DNA from 3 places in the Streptomyces sp. NPDC058534 genome. Region 3 is predicted to be linked to each of the others. Evidence: riboswitches for the same ligand, from Rfam matches in the RefSeq annotation. Region 3 holds a riboswitch; each other region holds the start of a gene.
What was found. Region 3 has a riboswitch for cyclic di-AMP ahead of ACFWR9_RS33120 (NlpC/P60 family protein). Riboswitches for the same ligand answer to the same signal wherever they lie in the genome.

Region 1 (5,366 bases), on a different contig from region 3:
ACGAACGCCCCGTCGGGGCCGGGGTCGCCGACACCCTCGGTGAAGCTGTCCCCCAGCGCCACGTACGACCCGATCACTGCTCTGCTGTCATTCTTCGAATCGTCTGCCACATCGGGCCATGATTCACCTTGGAATGTGACCTACGCGACCGTAGGAAGGGATTGACGGTCGGTGAGAAAGGCCACGCCTAAAGGCTTGGTCAATTCCGGAATACACCGAAGGCCGGTCCCGGGGATCGGGGTCCGGCCTTCGGTGGCGTGGGGGCTGCGCCCGAGCCGTGCGTCAGAGAGAGACGCCGTGCGAACTCAGGTACGCGACCGGGTCGATGTCCGACCCGTAGTCCGGCGTGGTGCGGATCTCGAAGTGCAGGTGCGGACCGGTCACGTTGCCGGTGGCACCCGAGAGGCCGACCTGCTGGCCCGCCGTCACCGACTGGCCGGCGGAGACGGAGAGGGAGGAGAGGTGGGCGTACTGGGCGTAGTGGCCGTCGGCGAGCTGGATGACGACCTGGTTGCCGTACGCACCGCCGGGGCCGGCGGAGACGACGGTGCCCGCGCCCACGGCCTTGAGCGAGGTGCCGGTCGGGACGACGAAGTCCGTGCCGGTGTGGTAGCCGCTGGACCACATGCTGCCGGACTGGTGGTACGGGGTACCGACGGTGCCGCCCGCGACGGGGGAGCTGTAACCGCTGCTGGTGCCGGCGTCCGAGGCGGAGGCCTTCTCGGCGTCCGTGGACTTCTCGGCCGGCTTGGCGGGCTTCTCCGCCTCTGCGGGCTTCTCGGCGGCGGGCTTCTCGGCGGCCGGCTTCTCCGACTGGGCGGCCTTGGCGCCGACCGAGAGCTTCAGGCCGGGGTGGATCAGCGACGGGTCCGAACCGACGGCCTCGCGGTTGTCCTCGTACAGCTTCTTCCAGCCGCCGTCGACGTTCTGCTCGTCGGCGATCCGCGAAAGGTAGTCGCCGCTCTTGACGGTGTAGGTCCGCGCGTCCGAGTTCTTCTCGGCGCCATTCGCTGCGGCCTTCTTCGCCGTCGTCGGAATGGACTGCACGGACTGCTCGGAAACGGAGTGCGCGGGGGCGGCGTTGGCGCCGGCGGCCCCGATCAGCGGGAGCGCGAGCGCGGCGCCACCGGTTCCGGCGACGGCGATGGTGCGGGTCAGGCGCATGGCCCTGGTACGGCGGTGCTTACCCTTCGCGGGCATGGTGAATTCCTCTCCGGCGCCTGCGAGGTGAGCTGTCGGGTGCGGGCTGGAGATGCCCGGCCGCGCCGAAACGCGGCTTTACCCCAAGCCGTTCCGGGAACCGGAACAGGCATTCGTACCTGTGGGTCCCCCGCTCCTGCCGGGTACGGGTGGTGGATGAGTGTGGGCTCCGGTCGGCGGCAGGATTAGGCGTCCGTCCGGATCGGTGGTGAACGTAAGGGACCAGGACGCACCCGGACAAGCGAAGGGTTCCACCGGAAGGTGTTCCGATTGATCCTTTACGGGAATATCCGGTCACACTCCGTCGATTCGAGGAATGGCATTTCGAGTGAACGGCCTTGAAAACCGGCTTGATTACGTGAACATGACGGACGACGCACGGTTACCGATATGACGCTGCTCACGCGCCACTTCCTCACCCTTTCGCATTTCAGCGCCAGTTGGGATGAAGGGGTCAATTGGGACAGAAAGCCCGAGGTCCCCCTTAATGCCCTGTGGGTAACTCATTGGCGCAGACAGGGGATGCCGTATCGTCGGGGCGAGCCCGCCGCCGAGCAGCGTCGGCGGGGCGGAGTGGGAGGAGTCCCCGTGACGCAGCAGGTCCCGTCGACCGAACCCGAGCTGACCGGTGTGCGCAATTTCCGGGACGTCGGCGGACTGCCGGCCGCGGACGGGCGACGGGTGCGGCAGGGCGTGCTGTTCCGCAGCGGCCACCTGGCGCACGCCACCGGGGAGGACGCCGCCTTCCTGGCCACCCTGGGCCTGCACACGATCTTCGACTTCCGCAACGCGGCCGACCAGAAGCTGGAAGGCCCGGACGTCGAGCTGCCGGGCGTGCGCAATGTGAACCTGCCGCTGAGCGACCCGGCGGACGGCGCCGAGTTCTGGAAGATGGTCCGCGACGGCGACCTCGACCAGCTGCACGAGATCCTGGCCGACGGCAAGGGCGCCCACCGGATGATCGCGTCCTACCGCACGATCATCCGGGAGCGCACGGCTGAGCACGCCCGGGTGCTGCACGCGCTCGCCGAGGACAGCGTCCCCGCCCTGATGCACTGCGCGGCCGGCAAGGACCGCGCGGGCCTGTCGATCGCGGTCACGCTGCTCGCGCTCGGCGTCGAGCGCGACGCCGTCCTCGACGACTACCTCAAGTCGAACGCCACGCACCGCCGCTACAAGGTGCGCCGCGGCAGCTCCGCCGCCTCGGCCTACTCCCCCGAGATCATGGAGCTGCTCAGCCCCCTGTTCGACGCGCGCGCCGAGTACCTGGCGGCGGCCTTCGACACCGTCCAGGAGACCTGGGGCGGCGTCGACGCCTACCTGAAGCAGGGTCTGCACCTCACCCCGGCGACCCGGGAGCGGCTGCGCGAGCGGATGCTGGACTGACCCGGCGCGACCGCTAGCGGCGGGCGCCCACCTCGAAGAGCAGGTAGAGGAAGCCGCCGAAGACGTGCCCCAGGGCGATGTAGATGAGCAGCCGCACCCACAGGGCACGCGGGAACTTCTCCTCCATGGAGCTCACGGCGTCTCCCCGGGGGCGTCGGGCCGAGGCACAGAGCGGCCGTCGGGCTCTGCAGCAGCGTGTGGACGAAGAGCAGCTCGACCCCTTCGGGGTCCTGTGCCGCGATCCGGTGCGGGGTCAGCGAGTCGAAGTGGGCGCCGTCCCCCACGGCGAGCCGGTGCTCGGTGTCCCCGAGGCGCAGCCGCAGGCGGCCCCTGAGGACGTGCAGCCACTCCTCGCCGAGGTGCACCCGCACGATGTCGCCCTGGAGAAGGCAGCAATATGGACACACCGCCGGCGTGGCACAGCGTGGCCGGGGTCCGTCCGCATACCATCCCGTAACAGGCTGAAGTTGCTCCGTCGCGCACCGCGGTGGAAGGGCCCGTTGGGTCGGCTCAGCGGTGCGCCACCGCCTGCTTGACCAGGGTCTTGCCGAAGTCCCACATCAGGCCGCCGCCATTGTGCGCGTCGTCCATCACCTCGGTGAACGCGTCGACGAACCGGTCCGCGTCCGCGGTGTCGATGATCAGCGGCGGGATCAGCTTGATCACCTCCAGGTGGTCGCCGGAGACCTGGGTGAGGATCCGGTGCCGCTGCAGCAGCGGCACCACCACCATCTGCGCGAACAGGCCCTTCCGGGCGGCCTGGAGCATGGTCCAGCGGCTGCGCAGCTTCAGGGACCGGGGCCGGCCGAACTCGATGCCGATCATCAGCCCGCGGCCGCGGACGTCGGCGAGCAGCTCGTAGCGGTCCACCAGCGCCACCAGCCGGGACTTCAGCCGCTCCCCCACCGCGGCGGCGTTCGCCACGATCTCCTCGTTCTCCATCACCGACAGCACGGCGAGCCCGGCCGCCATGGCCTGCGCGTTGGACCCGAAGCTCGCCGAGTGGACCTGCACGCGGTCCATCGAGGAGTACACCTTCTGGAAGATCCAGTCCTTGCCCAGGGTGGCCCCCACCGGCACGTAGCCGCCGGACAGCGCCTTGGCCACGCAGACGAGGTCGGGCTCGACGCCGTCCTCGTGCTGGAAGGCGTAGAACTTCCCGGTCCGGCCCAGGCCCGTCTGCACCTCGTCGGCGATCAGCAGTGCCTTGTGCCGGTGCAGCAGGTCCTGCGCGGCCCGCAGGTAGCCGGGCGGGGCCTCGTGCACGCCCTTGCCCTGGATCGGCTCCACGATGAGCGCCGCCACGTCTCCCTGCCGCAGTTCGCGCGCCAGGGCGTCCAGGTCGCCGAGCGGGACCGCGGTGTCGGGCAGCAGCGGCGCGAAGCCCTTGCGGAACCCGTCCTCGCCGTTGACGGAGAGCGAGCCGGTGGTCAGTCCGTGGAAGGCGTGGGTGCAGTACAGGATCCTCGGCCTGCCGGTCGCGTACCGGGCGAACTTCAGCGCGGTCTCCACCGCCTCGGTCCCGCTGTTGCCGAAGAAGACCCGGTCCAGGTGCGGGCTGTAGGAGAGCAGCTTCTCGGCCAGGAGCCCGGGCAGCGGCGGGCAGTCGAAGCGGGTCAGGTCGGCCAGCGAGGCGTCCAGGACGTCGTGCAGCGCCTTGCGGACGACCGGGTGGTGGCGCCCCAGGCCCATCACCGCGAACCCGGCGAGCATGTCCAGGTAGTCGTTGCCGTCGGCGTCCCAGAAGTGCGCGCCCTCAGCCCGCTCGTAGACCTTGTCGAAGCCGATGGTGTGCAGCATGCGCGGCAGCTGGTGGTTGAGGTGCCTGGCGTGCAGCTCGTACCGCTCGGCTCCGCGCTCGGCCAAGAGCGCGGCGAGGTCGAACTCCTTGGTCATTCAGTTCTCTCCTTGCGCTGACATGACGTTCCGTCCGTTCGCGGACGGTTCCACCGCTCGCCGCCCGACGGCCAGGCTCGCGCTGATCCGGCCGGCGATGTCGACCGGGGTGAGGCCGATGTCCGCGAGCACCTCGGCGCGCTTGGCGTGCGCGAGGAACTGGTCGGGGATGCCGAAGCGGCGTACGGGCACGTCGGCATCGGCGTCGCCGAGCGCCAGTGCCACCGCCGAACCGACACCGGCCGCCCTGCTGTTGTCCTCGACGACGGCGACCAGGCGGTGCCGGAGGGCCAGCGGGGTCAGCTCCGGGTCGACGGGTTTGACCCAGCGCGGGTCGACGACGGTGCATCCGATGCCGCGCGCTTCGAGCAGTTCCGCGGCCCCGAGACAGACGGTGGCCATCACACCGACGGCCACCAGCAGCACCTCGGGCCGGTCCGCGGCGTGCAGGACGTCCATGCCGCCGACCCGGCCGACGGCGGGTACGGCGGGGCCGACGGACTCCTTCGGGAAGCGCAGCAGGGTCGGCGCGTCGTCGACGGCGACCGCCTCGCGCAGCTGGGCACGCAACTGGTCGGCGTCGCGCGGGGCGGCGATGCGCAGCCCGGGGACGACCTGGAGGACGGACATGTCCCACATGCCGTTGTGCGAGGGCCCGTCGGCGCCGGTGACGCCGGCCCGGTCCAGTACGAAGGTGACCCCGCAGCGGTGCAGGGCCACGTCCATCAGCAGTTGGTCGAAGGCGCGGTTGAGGAAGGTGGCGTAGACGGCGACGACCGGGTGGAGTCCGCCCGTGGCGAGGCCGGCGGCGGACACGGCGGCGTGCTGTTCGGCGATACCGACGTCCCAGACCCGGTCGGGGAACCGTTCGGCGAAGGGTGCCA
Region 2 (5,366 bases), on a different contig from region 3:
AACGGTCGTCACCGCCGCCCCCGCCAGGCTCCCGCACTGGTCGTCGCCGCCGGAGTGACCGGCTCCGCCATCGCGATCCCGCTGCTCGGCGCCACCGGTGCGCACGCGGCCGGGGCGAACTGGGACCAGGTCGCCGAGTGCGAGACCGGCGGCGCCTGGAGCCAGAACAGCGGCAACGGTTACTACGGCGGCCTCCAGCTGTCCCAGGAGGTGTGGGAGCGCTACGGCGGCCAGGAGTACGCGGCCAGCGCCGACCAGGCCAGTCGCTCCCAGCAGATAAGAATCGCCGAGAAGCTGCACGCGGACCAGGGCATCGCCGCCTGGCCGACCTGCGGTCTGCTCGCGGGCCTGGGCAACGACTCGGGTTCCACGGGCGCCACCGACCTGACCGGTGACGGCTCGTCGGAGGGTTCGCAGGGCCCGGGGGAGGCGAACGCCCCCGAGTCGACCGAATCGACCGCCGACTCCAAGACGCCCGAGTCGACCGAGTCGCCGAAGTCATCGGAGTCGCCGGAGTCGTCCCAGTCGTCTGAGTCGTCCGGTGCATCCGATTCGTCCACTCCGTCCGGCTCGACCGAGGGATCGGAGTCGGACCCCGACGCGTCCGCTTCGTCCCCTTCGCCCTCCTCCTCGCCCTCCTCGTCGTCTTCTGACGCCTCGTCCGATGACACGGATCAATCCGCCAAGCCGGACACATCGCCAGAAAGTGACTCCGCCGCCACCGCCCAACCGGAGGCCACCGACGGCTCGTCCGGCGCGGGCCGGCACCGCGGCGAGAGCGCGGACGAGGGCGGGCCCGTGAAGGGTCTTACGGACAGCACCTCGGGCCGGCACGCCTCGCGTGACGGTGGGTCGCGGGAGGCCGAGGGCGGCTCCTACGTCGTCCGCTCCGGCGACAATCTCTGGGCCATCGCCGACTCCCTTGGCGTCGACGGCGGATGGCGCGCGCTCTACTCCGACAACGAGAAGGTCGTCGGCCACGACCCCGACCACATCCTGCCCGGTCAGACGCTCACGGTCGTGGGCGAATCGGGCGAAAAGTAGGGGGAGTTCGCGTCACGGTTAGAGACTCTATGTCCGTTTTGGATCTCGTGAGAGATAGGTCTCAGAAGCCGTGATCGTCTTTGAAAATCCGCGGAGCGCGTGTCTACGGTCATGACCGCTCGCCACCGCGGGCCCCGACAGCCGCAACGCCGAATCCTGCCAGCGGCCGTACGGGAACAGTCGTCGCGTCAAGCGCCGAAGGCAGGAGCGGGGGACCCAAGGTAAGTGCCGCACCGGGCAGTTCTGCCGGAGTGGCTAGGGGTGGAGCCGAGTTCCGCGAGGAACCCGGCCGGGCAACTCAACCGGCCCGAACCCGACAGCTCACCTCGCAGGCGTCGGTGAGGGGATCAACCATGCTGTTTTCCGGCAAGGGCAAGCACCGTCGTCCGTCCAAGGCCACTCGCGTCATCGCCGTCGCCGGCGTGACCGGTGCCGCCGTCGCCGCCCCGCTGATGGCGGCCGGCAACGCCTCCGCCGCCACCGCGTCCGAGTGGGACGCAGTCGCCCAGTGCGAGTCCGGTGGCAACTGGTCCATCAACACCGGCAACGGTTACCACGGCGGCCTGCAGTTCTCCGCCTCCACCTGGGCCGGCTACGGCGGTACCCAGTACGCCTCCACCGCAGACCAGGCCAGCAAGGCGCAGCAGATCGAGATCGCCGAGAAGGTGCTCGCGGGCCAGGGCAAGGGTGCCTGGCCGGTCTGCGGCACCGGCCTCTCGAACGCCGCGTACACCGGCGGCGGCTCCGGCGAGAGCCAGGACAGCGGCTCGCAGAGCGCGGACAGCGGCCCCACCGCCGACCGCTCCACCGAGCAGAAGGCGTCCCGCTCCGACGAGCGCCCGGCCGTCGAGAAGAAGGCCGAGAAGAAGACCGTCACCACCCCCACCGGCAAGAAGGTCGAGAAGGGTGACGGCGAGTACAAGGTCGTCAAGGGTGACACCCTCAGCTCCATCGCCGAGGAGCACGAGGTCAAGGGCGGCTGGGAGAAGCTGTTCAAGCTGAACGACGACATCGTCGACGAGGCCGACCTGATCTTCCCGGGTCAGCAGCTGCACCTGAAGTAGGCGGCGCCTGCCGCGACTCCCGCCCCGGTGCGTGTTCCCCGTGCGCACCGGGGCGGGATTTTTGCGCCCGGCGCCCGCCCGACGCCCGCCCCGCGCTCGCCCGGCCCATCCGTTCCGGTTTCCGGAAACGTCTTTGTTTCGTTCAGAAACAATTTACGCTCGGTTCTGTCCAGCGGGTGGGCGATCGGCGGGCCGATCGCCCGGAGCCGGTTAGGCTCGGTCCCGCAGAGCCGTCGCGGTCCTGCGGACCCGCGCGTCACACCGAAGCGTCACATTGAAGAAGGAGATGCTCGTGCCGTCCATCGACGTCGTCGTAGCCCGGGAAATCCTGGACTCCCGAGGCAACCCCACGGTCGAGGTCGAGGTCGGCCTCGACGACGGCAGCACGGGTCGTGCCGCCGTTCCGTCCGGCGCCTCCACCGGTGCCTTCGAGGCCATCGAACTCCGTGACGGCGACCCGGGCCGTTACCTCGGCAAGGGCGTCGAGAAGGCCGTCCTCGCCGTCATCGAGCAGATCGGCCCGGAGCTGGTCGGGTACGACGCCACCGAGCAGCGCCTGATCGACCAGGCCATGTTCGACCTGGACGCCACCGACAACAAGGGCTCGCTCGGCGCCAACGCCATCCTCGGCGTCTCCCTCGCCGTCGCCCACGCCGCCTCCGAGGCCAGCGACCTGCCGCTCTTCCGCTACCTGGGCGGCCCCAACGCGCACCTGCTGCCGGTGCCGATGATGAACATCCTGAACGGCGGCTCGCACGCCGACTCCAACGTGGACATCCAGGAGTTCATGATCGCTCCGATCGGCGCGGAGTCCTTCTCCGAGGCCCTGCGCTGGGGTGCGGAGATCTACCACACCCTGAAGAAGGTCCTGAAGAGCAAGGGCCTGGCCACCGGCCTCGGCGACGAGGGCGGCTTCGCCCCGAACCTCGGCTCCAACCGCGAGGCCCTCGACCTCATCCTGGAGGCGGTCAAGGAGGCCGGCTACACCCCCGGCGAGCAGATCGCCCTCGCGCTCGACGTCGCCGCGTCCGAGTTCTACAAGGACGGCTCCTACACCTTCGAGGGCAAGGAGCGCACGGCCGCCGAGATGACCGAGTACTACGCCGAGCTGGTCGAGGCGTACCCGCTGGTCTCCATCGAGGACCCGCTGTTCGAGGACGACTGGGAGGGCTGGAAGACCATCACCGACAAGCTCGGTGACAAGGTCCAGCTCGTCGGCGACGACCTGTTCGTCACCAACCCGGAGCGCCTGGCCCGCGGCATCGAGGACGGCGCCGCCAACGCGCTGCTCGTCAAGGTCAACCAGATCGGTTCGCTGACCGAGACCCTGGACGCCGTCGAGCTGGCCCAGCGCAACGGCTTCAAGTGCATGATGTCCCACCGCTCCGGCGAGACCGAGGACGTCACCATCGCCGACCTGGCCGTCGCCACCAACTGCGGCCAGATCAAGACCGGCGCCCCGGCCCGCTCCGAGCGCGTCGCCAAGTACAACCAGCTGCTGCGCATCGAGGAGATCCTCGACGACGCCGCGGTGTACGCCGGCCGCAGCGCGTTCCCGCGGTTTCGCGTTGCGAACCAGTAAGCACAGCAAGGGCTGAGCGCCGCTCTCGTAGGCAGCGTCGTACGTACGTCCCCGTACTCGGTCCCGTACCGTGTGCGGGGACGTACGCACGTGTGGACGGGAAGCGGGGACAGACATGGCGGTGAAGGACCGGGACCGTTTCTCCACCGCGACCAGGATCCGGATCATCGGGGAACAGACCGCGGCCCGGGTCTACCGCTCGCAGACCAAGCGCCAGGCCCGTCGCTCCCGGCTGACCGGCCGGGCCGCACTGCTCGCGATGGTGCTCTGCTCGCTCGTCGTGGCGCTCGCCTATCCGATACGGCAGTACGTCGCCCAGCGCGCCGAGATCGCCGATCTGCGGCGCGAGCAGCAGGAGACCCGCGACCGGGTCGAGGAGCTGCGCGACCTCAAGGCGCGCTGGCAGGACGACGCCTACGCCGAGCAGCAGGTCCGGCTGCGGCTGCACTACGTGATGCCGGGGGAGACGGGGTTCGTCGTCGTCGACCCGGACGCGGCCAAGCAGGCCCGCGCCGAGTCCGGCGGGGCCGACCGCCCCTGGTACCGGAACGTCTGGGACGGTGTCGACAAGGCCGACGCCGCCGCCCGCCGGCCGTGAACCGACCGCGCCGGCACTGACTCAACAGGAAGACCAGCAGAAGCAGTCATGCAGACTCCCCCGCCGACCACGCCGCGCACCGAGCCCACCGACGCGGACGTGCTGGCCTTCAAGCAGCAGCTCGGCCGTCCTCCGCGCGGCCTGCGCGCCATCGCGCACCGCTGTCCCTGCGGACAGCCTGACGTCGTGGAGACGGCACCGCGGCTGCCCGACGGCACGCCCTTCCCGACGCTGTACTACCTGACGTGCCCGAAGGCGGCCTCCGCCATCGGCACGCTGGAGGCGAACGGCGTGATGAAGGAGATGACCGAGCGGCTGGCCGCCGACCCGGAGCTGGCCGCCGCCTACCGCGCGGCGCACGAGGACTACGTCCGGCGGCGCGACGAGATCGAGGAGCTGACCGGCTTCCCGAGCGCGGGCGGCATGCCGGACCGGGTCAAGTGCCTGCACGTGCTGGTCGCCCACTCGCTGGCGGCCGGTCCCGGCGTCAATCCGCTGGGCGACGAGGCGATCGCGATGCTGCCGGAGTGGTGGCGCAAGGGGCCGTGCGTGTCCCTCAAGGACGAGACGCCCACCGACCAGGAGGACGCCCAGTGACCCGGGTCGCCGCCATCGACTGCGGTACGAACTCCATCCGGCTGCTCGTCGCGGACACGACTGTGTCCGACAGCGCCTCCGGCGCGGGGGCCACCGGTGAGCTGACCGACCTGGACCGCCGCATGACGATCGTGCGGCTCGGCCAGGGCGTCGACCGCACCGGGCGGCTGGCGCCGGAGGCGCTGGAGCGGACCTTCGCCGCCTGCCGCGAGTACGCCGAGGTGATCAAGGAGCACGGCGCCGAGCGGCTGCGCTTCGTGGCGACCTCCGCCTCCCGGGACGCGGAGAACCGCGACGACTTCGTGCGCGGGGTGCTGGACATCCTCGGCGTGGAGCCGGAGGTCATCTCGGGCGACCAGGAGGCGGAGTTCTCCTTCACCGGGGCGACCAGGGAGCTGGCCGGGCGCGACCACCTCGACCGGCCCTTTCTGGTCGTCGACATCGGTGGGGGCTCCACCGAGTTCGTGGTGGGCGACGACCA
Region 3 (14,246 bases):
CCGGAACGTCCCCGTACCGCCCCGGGAAACGGCCGGCTCGCCCCAGCCGACGCCGAGCAGCCGCAGCCGGTGCAGCAGTCTGCCGCGGCTCGCGTCGGTGTCCTTGCGCAGGTCGAGTTCCAACTCCCGGCGCCGCGCCTCCGGCTTGAGCCGCAGCCGGCGCTGGATCCTGGCCAGGTCACGCTGCAAGGGCACCGCGGGCGCCCCCGCGGGGACCTCCCCCAGCACGTCCCCCACCACCAGCCGGTCCCGGACCAGCGCCAGCGGGACGTCCGAGCCGTCGCACATCACCGCCCGCACGGCGTCCGTCGTCTCGCTCAGCCCGGGCAGCGGGCGCCCGCGCAGCACCGCGAGCGTCCCGGCCAGCCGCACCGCCTCGATGACGTGCGCCGAGGAGACGATCCGGCCCTCGTCCCGCAGCAGCCCGGCCACTTTGGTCAGCCACCGCTCGACCGGCCGGTCCGCCGCGCCGAACAGATGCGCGTACCAGCCGGGCGACTCGATGCCCGCCCCGTACCCACCAAACCGGGACAGCCGTCGGTGCGTCCAGGGCACCCACGTCAGGTCCACCTTGGTCCTCGGCAGGCCCTTCAGCAGGGCCCGGTCGGCGGTGGCGGTGACCTTGCGCCGGAGCGCGGGCACGTGCCACGCCCCGCACACCACGGCGACGCCCCGGGCGGACTCCCGCTGCGCCGCCCGCACCTGGAGCCGCATGTACGCCTCCCGCACCAGGTCACGGTCGTCGTGTCCGCCGCCCTCCTCGGTCTCCTCGGTCTCCTCGGTCTCCCGCAGGGCTCCCATGGCCTCTTCCAGCGCCGTGAACGGCGCGAGCGCGTCCCCGTCTCCGGGGCCGCGGTGTTCGACGACGTCCTCCCACCAGCGCTCGGGGTCGTCATGACCGGCGGCCCCGGCGAGGGCGGCGAGCGGATCGACCCGGACCTCGGGGGCGGACGCACCGGACCGGCCCCCTGGTCCCGCCCCCGGCTCCTCGCCCGTCCTCTCCGCGTCCTGCCCCTCCTCCGACTGCCAGGCCAGCGAGTGCGCGGCCGGGAGGTCGATGAAGCGGGCCGGCACGTCGTGTTCCAGGGCCCAGCGGAGGGCCACCCACTCCGGGGAGAACTCGGCCAGCGGCCAGAAGGCCGAGCGTCCGGGCTCGTCCACGGCGTGCGCGAGCAGCGCCACCGGTGGCCGCATGTCCTCGTCGGCGGCCAGCGGGATCAGGGCGTCGGCCTCGGGCGGCCCCTCGATCAGCACGACCCCCGGCCGAGCCGACTCCAGCGCCGCCCGTACCGCCCGCGCCGACCCCGGACCGTGGTGACGCACGCCCAGCAGCAGCGGTCCGGGCGCGCCATCGGCCCCGCCGCGGTCAGTGCCCGTCACACCGTCCCCCTCGCCCACCGGGCCGCCGCCCACGGGCCCACCGCCCCCGAGTCCACAGCCTGCGTGCCCACGTCGCGTCCTCGTCGTCCCCCGTCGCCCCGGCCACCCGCGTCTCCGCTCCGTGTCGCGTCCGCGCCCGCGTCCACGCCTCCGCGCCGTTCACACGCTCACCTCGCGGCAGGCGCGGTAGAAGTCCTGCCAGCCGTCACGCTCCCGGACGACCGTCTCCAGGTACTCCTGCCAGATGACGCGGTCGGTGGCGGGATCGCGGACGACCGCGCCGAGGATGCCCGCGGCGATGTCGCCGGGCCGCAGCACCCCGTCACCGAAGTGGGCGGACAGCGCCAGACCGCCGGTGACCACGGAGATCGCCTCGGCCGTGGACAGGGTGCCGCTGGGCGACTTCACCTTCGTACGCCCGTCGCTCGTCAGCCCGTCGCGCAGCTCCCGGAAGACGGTGACGACGCGGCGGATCTCCTCGATGCCGTCGGGAGTCGGGGGCAGGTCTAGGGAGCGGCCGATCTGGTCGACGCGGCGCGTGACGATCTCGACCTCGGCCTCGGCGCTCTCGGGCAGCGGCAGCACCACGGTGTTGAAGCGTCGTCGCAGGGCGCTGGACAGGTCGTTGACCCCGCGGTCGCGGTCGTTGGCGGTGGCGATCAGGTTGAAGCCGCGGACCGCCTGCACCTCCTGGCCCAGCTCCGGTATCGGCAGGGTCTTCTCCGACAGGATGGTGATCAGGCTGTCCTGCACGTCGACCGGGATGCGGGTCAGCTCCTCCACCCGCACGGTCGTGCCGTCCGCCATGGCCCGCATGACCGGACTGGGCACGAGGGCGTCGCGGCTCGGGCCGTCGGCGAGCAGCCTCGCGTAGTTCCAGCCGTAGCGGATCGCCTCCTCCGGGGTGCCGGCGGTGCCCTGCACCAGCAGGGTGGAGTCGCCGCTGACGGCCGCCGCGAGGTGCTCGGACACCCAGGTCTTCGCGGTGCCGGGCACGCCGAGCAGGAGCAGGGCGCGGTCGGTGGCGAGCGTGCTGACGGCGACCTCGACGATGCGGCGCGAGCCCACGTACTTCGGGGTGATCACGGTGCCGTCGGGCAGGGTGCCGCCGAGCAGGTAGGTGGCGACGGCCCAGGGCGACAGCTTCCACCGGGCCGGGCGCGGACGGTCGTCCTGCGCGGCCAGCGCGGCCAGTTCGGCCCCGAAGGCCTGCTCGGCGTGGGGCCGCAACCTCTCGACCCCGGACATCGCTTCTACGGACACAGGCATGGCTGATTCCCCCTCCAGCTCGGCCGGTTCGATCTGTCATCCACGATGCACCACGCCACTGACAATCGCTCTGACCTGCGAAAACACTCTCCCTCGGGCCATTGTCAGTGGGAGGATCTACCTTCGATGTCATGACTCAGCAGGGGGTGCGCTGGACCGCGGACCAGGTGCTGGCACTGGCACCTGACGTCGCGTCACGTGAAGCGGGCGGCAGGTTCGGGGCGGCCGGTCCGTGGTCCGAGGTGGGGAGTTCCGACGAGGGGGCGGTGTGGGGGCTGTGCAAGGGGAGCGGCAGCGAGCCGTATCGGACGGTCGTCGACGTCGCGGACGGGTCCGGGCCCGCATATCGGTGCGCGTGCCCGAGTCCCAAGCTCCCGTGCAAGCACGCGCTGGGGCTGCTGCTGCTCTGGTCGGGCGGGGGCGTCGCGATGCCGGGGGCGGCAGCGCCCGAGTGGGCGGAGCGGTGGATCGCCGGACAACGCGAGCGCGCGGAGGGGAGAGAGGGGACGGGGACGGCGAACTCGTCGCCGGGGCGCGGGTCCGGGACCGCTGATCCGGAGGCGGCGCGGCGCCGGGCCCTGCAGCGGGCCGGGCGGATCACCGCGGGCGCGACGGAGCTGGAGCAGCGGCTGACGGACCTGCTGCGCGGCGGTCTGGCCGGCGCCGAGCAGGCGGGCTACGGGCTGTGGGAGGAGACGGCGGCCCGCATGGTCGACGCCCAGGCCCCGGGTCTGGCCGCACGCGTGCGGGAGCTGGGCTCCATACCGTCGTCGGGCCCCGGCTGGCCGGTCCGGCTGCTGGAGGAGTGCGCCCTCCTCCACCTGCTCGACCAGGGCTGGCTGCGCCGCGAGGGCCTGCCCGACGGACTGGCGGCGACCGTCCGTTCGCGCGTGGGTCTGCCGGCGTCCGCGGACGGCCCGCCGGTGCGGGACCGCTGGCTGGTCCTCGCCCAGTACGACACCGCGGACGGGCGGCTGACGACCCGTCGCATCTGGTTGTACGGCGCGGAGACGGACCGGACCGCGCTGCTCCTCTCCTACGGCGCCGCGGGCAGGGCACCGGAGTTGGCGCTGCCGGTGGGGCTGACGCTGGAGGCCGAGGTGTCGGCGTACCCGGGCGCCGGACAGCGGCGGGCGGCCCTGGGGCGGCGGTTCGCACAGCCCGCGACCACGGAGATACGCCCGAGAGGAGTGACCACGTCGAGGGCGGCCGTCCGGTTCGGCGAGGCCCTCCGCGACGACCCGTGGCTGGATTCGGTGCCGTTGACGCTGGGGCGCGTCGTCCCGGTGCCGGACGGCGACTCGTGGCAGCTGGCGGACGCCGACGACGACACCGCGCTGCCGCTCGTGTCGGGCGCCGGAAACCGGGCGGGCGTCTGGCGGCTGGCCGCGCTGTCGGGCGGTGCGCCCGTCACGGTCTTCGGCGAGTGCGGCCACCGGGGCTTCACTCCGCTGACGGCCTGGCCGGCCGGCCCCGGTCCGGCGGTGCCGCTGTACTGACACGTCAGACGTCGGTACCGGCGCGTCCCATGCCCGCACCTGCCGCGTCCCATGCGCATACCTGCCGCGTCCCACGCCCGCACCGACACGCTCCAGGCCATGGACCAAGAGGGAACCAGAGGGGAACCGCATGACCAGCACACCCACTCCCCCGGACACACCAGCGCCGACGACGGCCTCGACGGCCTCCTGGGAGGAACTCGTCACCGCCGCCCTGCTCGGTACGGACCGGCGTACGCCGCCGGGAAGCGAGCCCGGACCGGGTGCGCCGGCCGCGCTGCTGGACGCGGCCGCGGCGGAGACTGTTCGTCGCCGTGCCGGGCTGCGGCCGGCCCGTGCGGCGCGGCGCCCCGACCCGGCTCCCGAGGATCCGCGCCCGCCCCTGCCCGCCGCGGCCGCCCGGCGCCTCACGATGCTGCTCGCCGACCGTCCCGGCTCCGCGGCCGGCGGGCGCCGGGGGACCGCGCCCGATCTGATGGAGCTGCTGCCCCAGTGGCTGGCGACGGCCAACGCGCGCGGTTTCGCGGCACCGCCCGAGGCGCTTCCGGCGCTGCTGGACGCGGCACGTGGGCGCACGGACCTGCGGCCGGCGGCGTTGAGGTTCGCGGGGCCCCGTGCCCTGTGGCTGGCCCGGCTGAATCCGGACTGGCGGTTCGCCCTGCGTGCCACGCCGGGCGGCGGGACCGCGCTGCCCGGTCCCGGCGCCGCGGACCGGGTGCGGCGGCTCTGGGACGAGGGCCTGTTCGCCGAACGGGTCGCCCTGCTGGCGGGCCTGCGCGCCCGCGACCCGGCCGGCGCGCGCGGGCTGCTGGCCTCGACCTGGGCGACGGAGCGGGCCGAGGACCGGCTGATGTTCCTCGACTCGCTGCGGACCGGGCTGGCACCGGCGGACGAGCCCTTCCTGGAGCAGGCGCTGGCCGACCGCAGCCGCAACGTACGGGCGACGGCGGCGGAGTTGCTGTCGGCACTGCCGGACTCGGCGCTGGCCGCGCGGATGGCGGCGCGGGCCGTGACCTGCGTGTCCCTCGACCGCGCCCCGGACTCCCCGGCGATCGCCGTCGAGGCGCCGCACGAGTGCGACGCGGGCATGGAGCGGGACGGCGTGGTGGCCAAGCCGCCCGGCGGACGGGGAGAACGGTCCTGGTGGCTCGGCCAGTTGGTCGAGGCGGCCCCGCTCGCGACCTGGCCGGCTCGGCTCGGCGGACGCGGCCCCGAGGAGATCGTCGCCCTGCCGGTGGCGGACGGCTGGCAGAGCGAGCTGCACGCGGCATGGTGCCGCGCGGCGGTACGACAGCGCGACGGCGCGTGGGCGCGGGCGTTGCTGGGAGCGCCCACGGCGCCCGAGGCCGGCGGTCCCGGCGCGGTGTCCCTGGCCGAGCGGGCCAAGCTGCTCGGCACGCTGAAGGCGGGTGAACGGGCCGATTGGGTGGCCGGTTTCATCGCTACGCACGGACTGTCCGAGGCGTTCCAGCTGCTCGGCATGTGCGGGGTGCCGTGGGCGCCGTCGCTCGGACGTGCCGTGGTGGACGCGCTCGACATCGCCCGGGACGCCGGGAGTTATCCGTGGAGCTTCAGCGGCGTCATGGGGCTGGCCGAACGCTGCCTCGACTCCGCGGAGGCAGGCCGCCTCGACGGCCTGCAGGCGATACCGGACGAGTCGGAGGACGCGTCGCCGGGCGCAGGGGGTTACTGGGCGGAGGCGTTCCAACGGCTCGTCACGACACTGCGGTTGCGGGCGGCGATGGCGGAGGAGCTGGGAGCGGGGTAGGACGTGGCGCAGTCGTGGAGCCGCCCGCACCCCACGGCCGCCCAAGAGCCGTTGGGACGGCGCACGGCCCGCACCGACGGAGCGGGCGGCTACGCCTCCGCGTGTTCCCGCACGTTCGCGCGGACCCAGTTCACGATCGACGCCGTCGTGGCGCCGGGCGTGAAGATCTCGGCGACGCCCTTCTCCTTCAGCGGAGCGATGTCCGCCTCGGGGATGATCCCGCCGCCGAAGACCAGGATGTCCGCCGCGTCCCGCTCCCGCAGCAGCGCGATCACGGCGGCGAAGAGCGTGTTGTGCGCACCGGAGAGGATGGACAGCCCGATCGCGTCGGCGTCCTCCTGGATCGCGGTGTCCACGATCTGCTCGGGTGTCTGGTGAAGCCCGGTGTAGATGACCTCCATACCGGCGTCACGCAGGGCCCGCGCGATCACCTTGGCCCCGCGATCGTGGCCGTCGAGCCCCGGCTTGGCCACCACCACGCGGATCGGACCGGCTGCCACACCCATCACTGCCTCCATGAAGCGACTACATCCATCCGTACCGACAAGTACCGCACACTTCGCCGACGCCGTACACAGGAGCACGGCACTCAAAGCCGCACATGGTGCGTGAAGGCCGCAAAGCGCGCACCTTCGCGACACGGAGGTCCCGCACCGCGGCGTCCGGGAAGTGAACGAACGCTATCGCCAGCATCCCGCAACCGGCAGTTTCACGGTGGATACAGAGGGGGAAATCACACGGTGGGACACGTTCGCCGCGCACCGCACCAGGGCGCGGCGGCATCACGCGCACGGAGAGCCGCAGCGAGGGCGGGACGGGGAAGCAGCGGGCGGCCTCGTCGCCGTATCACCGACACCACAGGCCAGACGAGACCCACGGGCAAGACGAAACCCACAGGTCAGACGAGACCCACGGGACACCCCTGGCTCGGATACGGCACGTCGACACACCCATCCGGGTAGACCTCGCAAACATCACGAAACACTGGTGTCACGGCGCTCTAACGAGGGCACACGGGGGACAGAGGCGTCCCTGCGCGTGCCGGACGGAGGTCGGCCCATGAAGGTCACCACGGCAGCACTGCCCCTTCTTCCGCTTTTTCAGCGTCTCCTCCCGGGCTTGCCCGGCCTGCCCGGAATCCCGGGACTGCCGGAACTGGCGAGCCTCCCCGGACGACTGACCGGGCTCTCCCTGACCCTCCTCAAGGCGAGCGCCCTGGAGGTCGCGATCCTCGCCGGGCATCTGCTCCTCTATCCCTCGGGGATCATCCAGGAGCGCCGCCCCGCCCTGACCCTCCCGCCCGTCGGCTCGCGGGCCCCGGAGCCCTCCCCGCCGGCGCCCCGGCTCCCGGCCCCCGCAGGCACGCCGGTCGTCCTGCTGCACGGCTTCATCGACAACCGCTCTGTCTTCCTGCTGCTGCGCCGCAGCCTGGCCCAGCACGGCAGGCACCAGGTCGACTCGCTGAACTACTCCCCCCTGACCTGCGACATACGCACGGCGGCCGAGTTGCTCGGCCGGCACATCGAAGAGATCTGCGAGCGCACCGGCAGCGAGCGGGTCGACGTCGTCGGGCACAGCCTCGGCGGGCTGATCGCGCGGTACTACGTGCAGCGGCTCGGCGGTGACCTGCGGGTCCGGACGCTGGTGACGCTCGGCACCCCGCACTCCGGCACCCGCGTGGTCCCGCTGGCCAACGCGCACCCGATCGTGCGTCAGATGCGCCCCGGGTCGGCGGTGATCGAGGAGTTGTCCCGGCCCACGCCGGGCTGCCGTACGCAGTTCGTCAGCTTCTGGAGCGACCTGGACCGGGTGATGGACCCGCTGGAGACGGCCTGTCTCGACCACCCCGACCTGACCGTGCAGAACGTACGGGTGAGCGGCATCGGCCACCTCGCGCTGCCGGTGCACCCCGCCGTGGCCACGGGGATACGGGAGGCACTGGACACCATCGAGGCGGAGACCGGCACGGAAGCGGATGGACGAGCGGGATCAGGTGGACGAGCGGGAGCGGGCGGACGAGCCGGTGGTCTGACGGTCGCCTGACTCCGAAACAACCCGTTCAGTATCGAACGCGACTCGAACAAAAAGCCAAACTCGTGCCCGCCGTCCCCCAAAACACGGCCGATTGCCCGTTTCCTGCGCCAGCGAAACCTGACGAAGATTGTCGTGCCCGTATACCGCCGGGTACAGTCGCCGCACTGCTCTGGCAGCCCCTGTTGTCGAGGCGAAAGAGAAGTTGGTGAACGACCGTCACCCGTCGGGGACCACGACCACCCCGGCTTCGGCTTCCGACGCCGCATCGGCGCATTACGCGTCGTACGGCACAGGGGAGGCCCAATACGGCGACCTCACCACGTACGGCGGCTACGACACCACTGGTTTTCCGACCACCGGCACCGCCCCCGCGGCCTTCGACGCGGATCCCCTCTTCGGCAGCCTGCCGGGCCACACCACCGGCACCTACGACACGACGGGCTCGTACGGCACCACGGGCGCCTACGACACCAGCCAGTGGTCCGACGGCGGCGGGCAGCCGCACTACGACGCGTACGCCGCCCAGCACCACACCGGCTACGGCTCCGGGACCTACGACGCGACCGCGTGGACGGCCGGATACCAGGAGCCCGCCGGCGTGCAGCCGCAGGCCACGGGCGTCGAGGCCACCGGACAGTGGGACACCGGCGCCTGGACCCAGCCGGCCCAGTCCGGCAGCCCGGCCGACGGGACCCAGCAGTGGGACTGGGGCACGCAGACCTTCGAAACCGGCAGCTTCGAAACCGGCAGCTTCGAGACCGGCGCCTTCACCACCGGCACCCTGGACACCGGCGCTTTCCAGACAGTCGCCTTCGACGAGACGGCCGCCTTCGAGACGACCACCTTCGAAACAGGCGCTTTCGAGACGACCACCTTCGAAGCCAACACCTTCGCCACCGGCACGTTCGACACCGGCGCCTACGACGCCACCCAGTGGAACCCCGACGGCACCACGGCGAACCCGGCGGAGCCCGCAGCAACGCAGGACGCCACCCCGGACATCCTGTCCGCCGGGGACGAACCGGCCCCGCACGAAGGCGAGTTGGCCGCCGCCGGCGAACTCCCCACCGTGACCGCCCTCCTGGACGACCAGGAGGAGATCACCCCGGCCCCCCGCATCCCGGCCGCGCGCGGCGCCTCCCGGGCCGGGGCGCGTTCCCGCCGCCGCCAGCCCGCCAAGCGCTCCGCGCTGCTGACCATCGCCGTGCCGTCGGCCTGCGTGATGAGCGTCGCCGGTATCGCGGCCGCCTCCGTCGGCAGCCTCACCGGCGACGAGGGCACGGAGACCACGGCGGCGGCCGCGGACCCGGGCGGGCAGCAGGCCGCGCCGGTGAAGCCGTCCACGGCCAACAACAAGCTGGACACGCAGCTCACCAGCCTCGCCGCCGGAGCCGACGACTTCGCCGACCGGGCCAGCCGGACGCAGGAGCGCATCGACCTCAAGGCCCAGCAGGCGGCCGAGAAGAAGCGCGCGGCGGAGGAGGCGGCCCGCAAGGAGCGGCTGCGCCCCAAGTTCGCCCTCCCGGTGGCGCAGCACGGCCTCAGCGCGTACTACGGGCAGGCCGGCATCAACTGGATGTCCGTGCACAGCGGCATCGACTTCCCCGTGTCGTACGGGACGACGGTGATGGCCGCGACCGACGGCACGGTCCGTACGCAGTACAACAGCGCGTACGGCAACATGATGATCGTGACGGCGAAGGACGGCACGGAGACGTGGTACTGCCACCTCTCCAGCTACCAGGTCCCCTCCGGTACGACGGTGAAGGCCGGCGACGCGATCGCCTTCTCCGGCAACTCGGGCAACTCGACCGGACCGCACCTGCACTTCGAGGTGCGCCCCGCGGGCGGTTCGGCGATCGACCCGCTCTCGTGGCTGCGCAGCCACGGCCTGAACCCTTAGTGACGCCGTAGCGTCTCAGCCGCCGGCCCGCCCCCGGGGCGTGCGCCGACCGGCCGCGGACCCGAGCCGCAGCCCGGGCCCGCGCGGCCCGTCCCGCACCGTCAGAGCTTCTCCACCGGCGCGTACCGCAGCAGCAGCCGCTTCGGCTTGGGGTCGCCGAAGTCGATGGTGGCCTCGGCGTTGGACCCGGTGCCCTTGACCCCGACGACCGTCCCGAGCCCGAACTGATCGTGCGTGACGCGGTCGCCGACCGCCAGGGACACCGTCGGCTGCTCCGCGCCGGCGGACCGGCGGGTGGCGAAGCCGGACGCGCCCGACGCCGAGGAACGGGAACGGGACGACGACAGCGAGGCCGCCAAGCCCGAGACCGGCGCGGAGGGAGCCGGTCCGTTCGCCCCGGTGCGCTTCCACTCCAGGTGGGGGGCCGGGATCTCCTCCAGGAACCGCGAGGGCGGGTTGTAGGAGGGCTGGCCCCAGGCGCTGCGCAGCGTGGACCGGGTCAGGTAGAGCCGCTCGCGGGCGCGCGTGATGCCGACGTACGCCAGCCGCCGCTCCTCCTCCAGCTCCTTGGCCTGGCCGAGGGCGCGCATGTGCGGGAAGACGCCGTCCTCCATGCCGGTGAGGAAGACGACCGGGAACTCCAGGCCCTTGGCGGTGTGCAGGGTCATCAGGGTGACGACGCCGTCGCCGTCCTCGTCGTCCGGGATCTGGTCGGAGTCCGCGACCAGGGCGACCTTCTCCAGGAAGTCGGCCAGGGTCCCGGCCTCCTCGCCCTCGGCGCGCTCCTGCTCGAACTCCAGGGCGACGGCCGCGAGTTCCTGGAGGTTCTCGATGCGGGTCTCGTCCTGGGGGTCGGTGGAGGCCTGCAACTCGGCGAGGTATCCCGTGCGTTCGAGGATGGCCTCAAGGACGGTCGCCGGTCCGGCGCCGGACTCGACGATGGTGCGCAGGTCCTCCATGAGCGTGTTGAACCGCCTGACGGCGTTGGCGGAGCGCGCCGCCATGCCATACGCCTCGTCGACGCGCTTGAGCGCCTGCGGGAAGCTGATCTTCTCGCGCTGCGACAGGGCGTCGATCATCGCCTCGGCCCGGTCACCGATGCCGCGCTTGGGGACGTTGAGGATCCGGCGCAGCGGCACCGAGTCCTCGGGGTTGGCCAGCACCCGCAGGTAGGCCAGGACGTCCCGGACCTCCTTGCGCTCGTAGAAGCGGACGCCGCCGACGACCTTGTAGGGCAGGCCGGTGCGGATGAAGACCTCTTCGAAGACCCGGGACTGCGCGTTGGTGCGGTAGAAGACGGCGACGTCGCCCGCCTTGGCCTCGCCCGCGTCCGTGAGGCGGTCTATCTCGTCGGCGACGAACTGGGCCTCGTCGTGCTCGGTGTCGGCGACGTACCCGGTGATCTGCGCGCCGGCGCCCTGGTTGGTCCACAGGTTCTTGGGCCGACGGGACTCGTTGCGCTCGATGACCGCGTTGGCGGCGGTGAGGATGGTCTGGGTGGAGCGGTAGTTCTGCTCCAGGAGGATCGTCGTCGCGTTCGGGTAGTCCTCCTCGAACTGGAGGATGTTGCGGATGGTGGCGCCGCGGAAGGCGTAGATCGACTGGTCGGCGTCGCCCACCACGCACAGCTCGGCGGGCGGGACCTCGGCCTCGGGCGGCACGTCGACGGGGTGCTCGGAGGTGCCGACCAGCTCGCGCACCAGGGCGTACTGGGCGTGGTTGGTGTCCTGGTACTCGTCGACCATGACGTGCCGGAAGCGGCGGTGGTAGTGCTCGGCGACGTCCGGGAAGGCGCGGAGCAGGTTGACCGTAGTCATGATCAGGTCGTCGAAGTCGAGGGCGTTGGCCTCGCGCAGCCGCGACTGGTACATGGCGTAGGCCTGGGCGAGGGTCTTCTCGAAGCCGTCGGCGGCCTGCGCGGCGAAGTCCTCCTCGTCGATCAGCTCGTTCTTCAGATTCGAGATCTTGGCGCTGAAGGACTTGGGCGGGAAGCGCTTGGGATCCAGGTCGAGGTCGCGGCAGACCAGTGCCATGAGCCGCTTGGAGTCGGCGGCGTCGTAGATCGAGAAGGACGACGTGAAGCCGAGCCGCTTCGACTCGCGGCGCAGGATGCGCACGCAGGCGCTGTGGAAGGTCATCACCCACATCGCGTTGGCGCGCGGGCCGACGAGCTGCTCGACGCGCTCCTTCATCTCACCGGCGGCCTTGTTGGTGAAGGTGATCGCGAGGATCTGGCCCGGGTGGACACTGCGCTCGGCCAGCAGGTGGGCGATGCGGTGGGTGAGCACGCGGGTCTTGCCGGAGCCGGCGCCGGCCACGATGAGCAGGGGGGAGCCGGAGTGCACCACGGCGGCTCGCTGGTTCTCGTTCAGCCCGTCCAGGAGGGCGGCCGGGTCCAGGGCGGGGCGCGGGGCGCCGTCCCGGTAGTACCGGTCGCGCTCTGGAGGCGCGTCGAACTTCCCGCCGAACAGATCGTGCGGGACCGGCTCCGGTCCGTGATCGTCCTCGGGCGGCGGCGGGGGTTCCTCCTCGTGACCCCGGGGGGTCTGGAGGCTCGCCAGGAAGCTGTCGTCAAAGAGGCTGCTCATCGCTCTCCGAGTCTAGGGCGCCCCACCGACAACCCGGCGCCGCCCCGGAAAATGGCCGGGACACCGCCCACCGGCACGCCCTGCGACGTGGTGCGACACGAAGAGTGACACCCGCGGCCAAGGTCACGAAAATGTATCGGGCATATCACCCACCAACCTTCACAGCGGCCACACGAGTTGGCTACGGTGCGGGCAGGCCGAACGACCCCCTCCGGCGAACCTCGCCGGGCCGCGCGGCCTCCGCCGAGTCCGACGTGCCCGTCACGGCACCCGGAGCCGGGGACCCAACCGAGAACTTGGGGTGAATCGGCCGTACCGCCCTCGACGAGGACGGTCCCGCCGTAGGGCAACCCTTCCGTGCCGCCCGAACCCGACAGCTAACCCGGTAGGCGGAGCACTGGAAGGAGCGCCTCCTTGGCGTCGCACCGCAAGTCGCGCCCCACCGGTTCACGCGTCGCGGGCATACGGGCCCCGGCCATCGCCACGGCGGCCCTCACCTCCGTCGCCCTGCTGTCCCAGACAGCGAACGCCACGCCGTCGGACGACGACAGGCCGAGCCTCGAAGAGGTCGAGAAGAAGGTCGACGACCTCTACCGGCAGGCGGGGTCGGCCACCGAGAAGTACAACGCGGCCAAGGAGAAGACCGCCAAGCAGCGCAAGCGCGTCGACACCCTCCTCGACGACGTGGCCCAGCGCACCCAGAAGCTCAACGAGGCGCGCGAGGAGCTGGGTTCCTTCGCCTCCGCGCAGTACCGCACGGGCACGGCGGTCCCGGAGACGGCGACCTTCCTGCTCGCGGACTCGCCGCAGGAGTACTTCGACCAGAACCAGCTGATGGGCCGGCTCACCGGCCGTCAGAAGATCGCGGTCGACGACTACGTCACGCAGCAGTCCGAGACGATGAAGAAGCGCCGGGAGGCCACCGAGAGCCTGGAGACGCTCACCGGCTCGCAGAAGGACCTGAAGACGGCCAAGTCGACCGTCCAGAAGAAGCTCGCCACCGCGCGTGAGCTGCTGTCGGAGCTGACCGCCGAGGAGAAGGCCCGGCTCGCGGCGATCGAGAAGAAGAAGCAGGAGGCGGCCGCCCGCAAGGCCGCGGAGCTGGCCAAGCAGCAGGCCGAGCAGCAGGCCGAGCAGCAGGCCGAGCAGCAGGCCAAGCAGCAGGCCGAGGAGCGCGAACGGCGGGAGGAGGCCGCGCGGCAGGAGAGCGGCGGCACCTCCTCCGGTTCCTCGGAGTCCTCCGGCACCGGTTCGTCGGGGTCGTCGACGCCGGACTCCTCGTACGGCACCAAGGCCGAGAAGGCGCTCGGCTTCGCCCGCGCCCAGATCGGCAAGCCGTACGTCTGGGGCGCCACCGGCCCCGGCTCCTACGACTGCTCGGGCCTCACCCAGGCCGCCTGGAAGGCCGCGGGGGTGACGCTGCCGCGCGTCACCTACGACCAGGTCAACGCCGGCACGACCGTCCCCGTCTCCCAGGCGCAACCCGGTGACCTGGTCTTCTTCTACGACGACCTCAGCCACGTCGGCCTCTACATCGGCAACGGCATGATGATCCACGCCCCGAAGCCGGGCGCGTACGTGCGCGAGGAGTCGATCTTCTACGACGGCGAGTCGTCGATCCACAGCGTGGTGCGACCCGCCTGACCGGCGCGGCTCTCTAGCATCGGGGGCATGTCGTCAGGCACGTCGTCAGGCACGTCGTCAGGCTTTCCCCCCTCCCCCCTGCGCGCCTGGTGGGCGCAGCGTCCACCGGCGGCCGGGGCCGCGGTGATGGCGACCGGCATCCTGTCGGTCGCCCTGCATAT

Region 1: another riboswitch for cyclic di-AMP. It lies ahead of ACFWR9_RS09450 (peptidoglycan DD-metalloendopeptidase family protein); the one in region 3 lies ahead of ACFWR9_RS33120 (NlpC/P60 family protein).
Region 2: another riboswitch for cyclic di-AMP. It lies ahead of ACFWR9_RS12845 (transglycosylase family protein); the one in region 3 lies ahead of ACFWR9_RS33120 (NlpC/P60 family protein).

The regions. Positions count from the first base shown of each region.
Region 1 covers NZ_JBHXNW010000011.1:112,251-117,616, forward strand. The annotation lists gene ACFWR9_RS09445 (SGNH/GDSL hydrolase family protein) at 1-77, opposite strand, end outside; gene ACFWR9_RS09450 (peptidoglycan DD-metalloendopeptidase family protein) at 283-1,200, opposite strand; cyclic di-AMP (ydaO/yuaA leader) riboswitch at 1,205-1,362, opposite strand; gene ACFWR9_RS09455 (tyrosine-protein phosphatase) at 1,789-2,586, shown strand; gene ACFWR9_RS09460 (DUF6126 family protein) at 2,600-2,722, opposite strand; partial or broken gene ACFWR9_RS09465 (cupin domain-containing protein) at 2,719-3,041, opposite strand; gene ACFWR9_RS09470 (aspartate aminotransferase family protein) at 3,097-4,482, opposite strand; gene dxs (1-deoxy-D-xylulose-5-phosphate synthase) at 4,483-5,366, opposite strand, start outside.
Region 2 covers NZ_JBHXNW010000016.1:70,737-76,102, reverse strand. The annotation lists gene ACFWR9_RS12850 (transglycosylase family protein) at 1-1,044, shown strand, start outside; cyclic di-AMP (ydaO/yuaA leader) riboswitch at 1,228-1,394, shown strand; gene ACFWR9_RS12845 (transglycosylase family protein) at 1,398-2,108, shown strand; gene eno (phosphopyruvate hydratase) at 2,401-3,690, shown strand; gene ACFWR9_RS12835 (septum formation initiator family protein) at 3,806-4,288, shown strand; gene ACFWR9_RS12830 (DUF501 domain-containing protein) at 4,337-4,885, shown strand; gene ACFWR9_RS12825 (exopolyphosphatase) at 4,882-5,366, shown strand, end outside.
Region 3 covers NZ_JBHXNW010000072.1:18,020-32,265, reverse strand. The annotation lists gene ACFWR9_RS33160 (DUF5682 family protein) at 1-1,380, opposite strand, end outside; gene ACFWR9_RS33155 (AAA family ATPase) at 1,540-2,649, opposite strand; gene ACFWR9_RS33150 (SWIM zinc finger family protein) at 2,781-4,148, shown strand; gene ACFWR9_RS33145 (DUF5691 domain-containing protein) at 4,279-5,916, shown strand; gene ACFWR9_RS33140 (cobalamin B12-binding domain-containing protein) at 6,006-6,422, opposite strand; gene ACFWR9_RS33135 (esterase/lipase family protein) at 6,976-7,959, shown strand; gene ACFWR9_RS33130 (peptidoglycan DD-metalloendopeptidase family protein) at 8,156-9,853, shown strand; gene pcrA (DNA helicase PcrA) at 9,955-12,441, opposite strand; cyclic di-AMP (ydaO/yuaA leader) riboswitch at 12,673-12,850, shown strand; gene ACFWR9_RS33120 (NlpC/P60 family protein) at 12,856-14,085, shown strand; gene ACFWR9_RS33115 (tellurite resistance/C4-dicarboxylate transporter family protein) at 14,113-14,246, shown strand, end outside.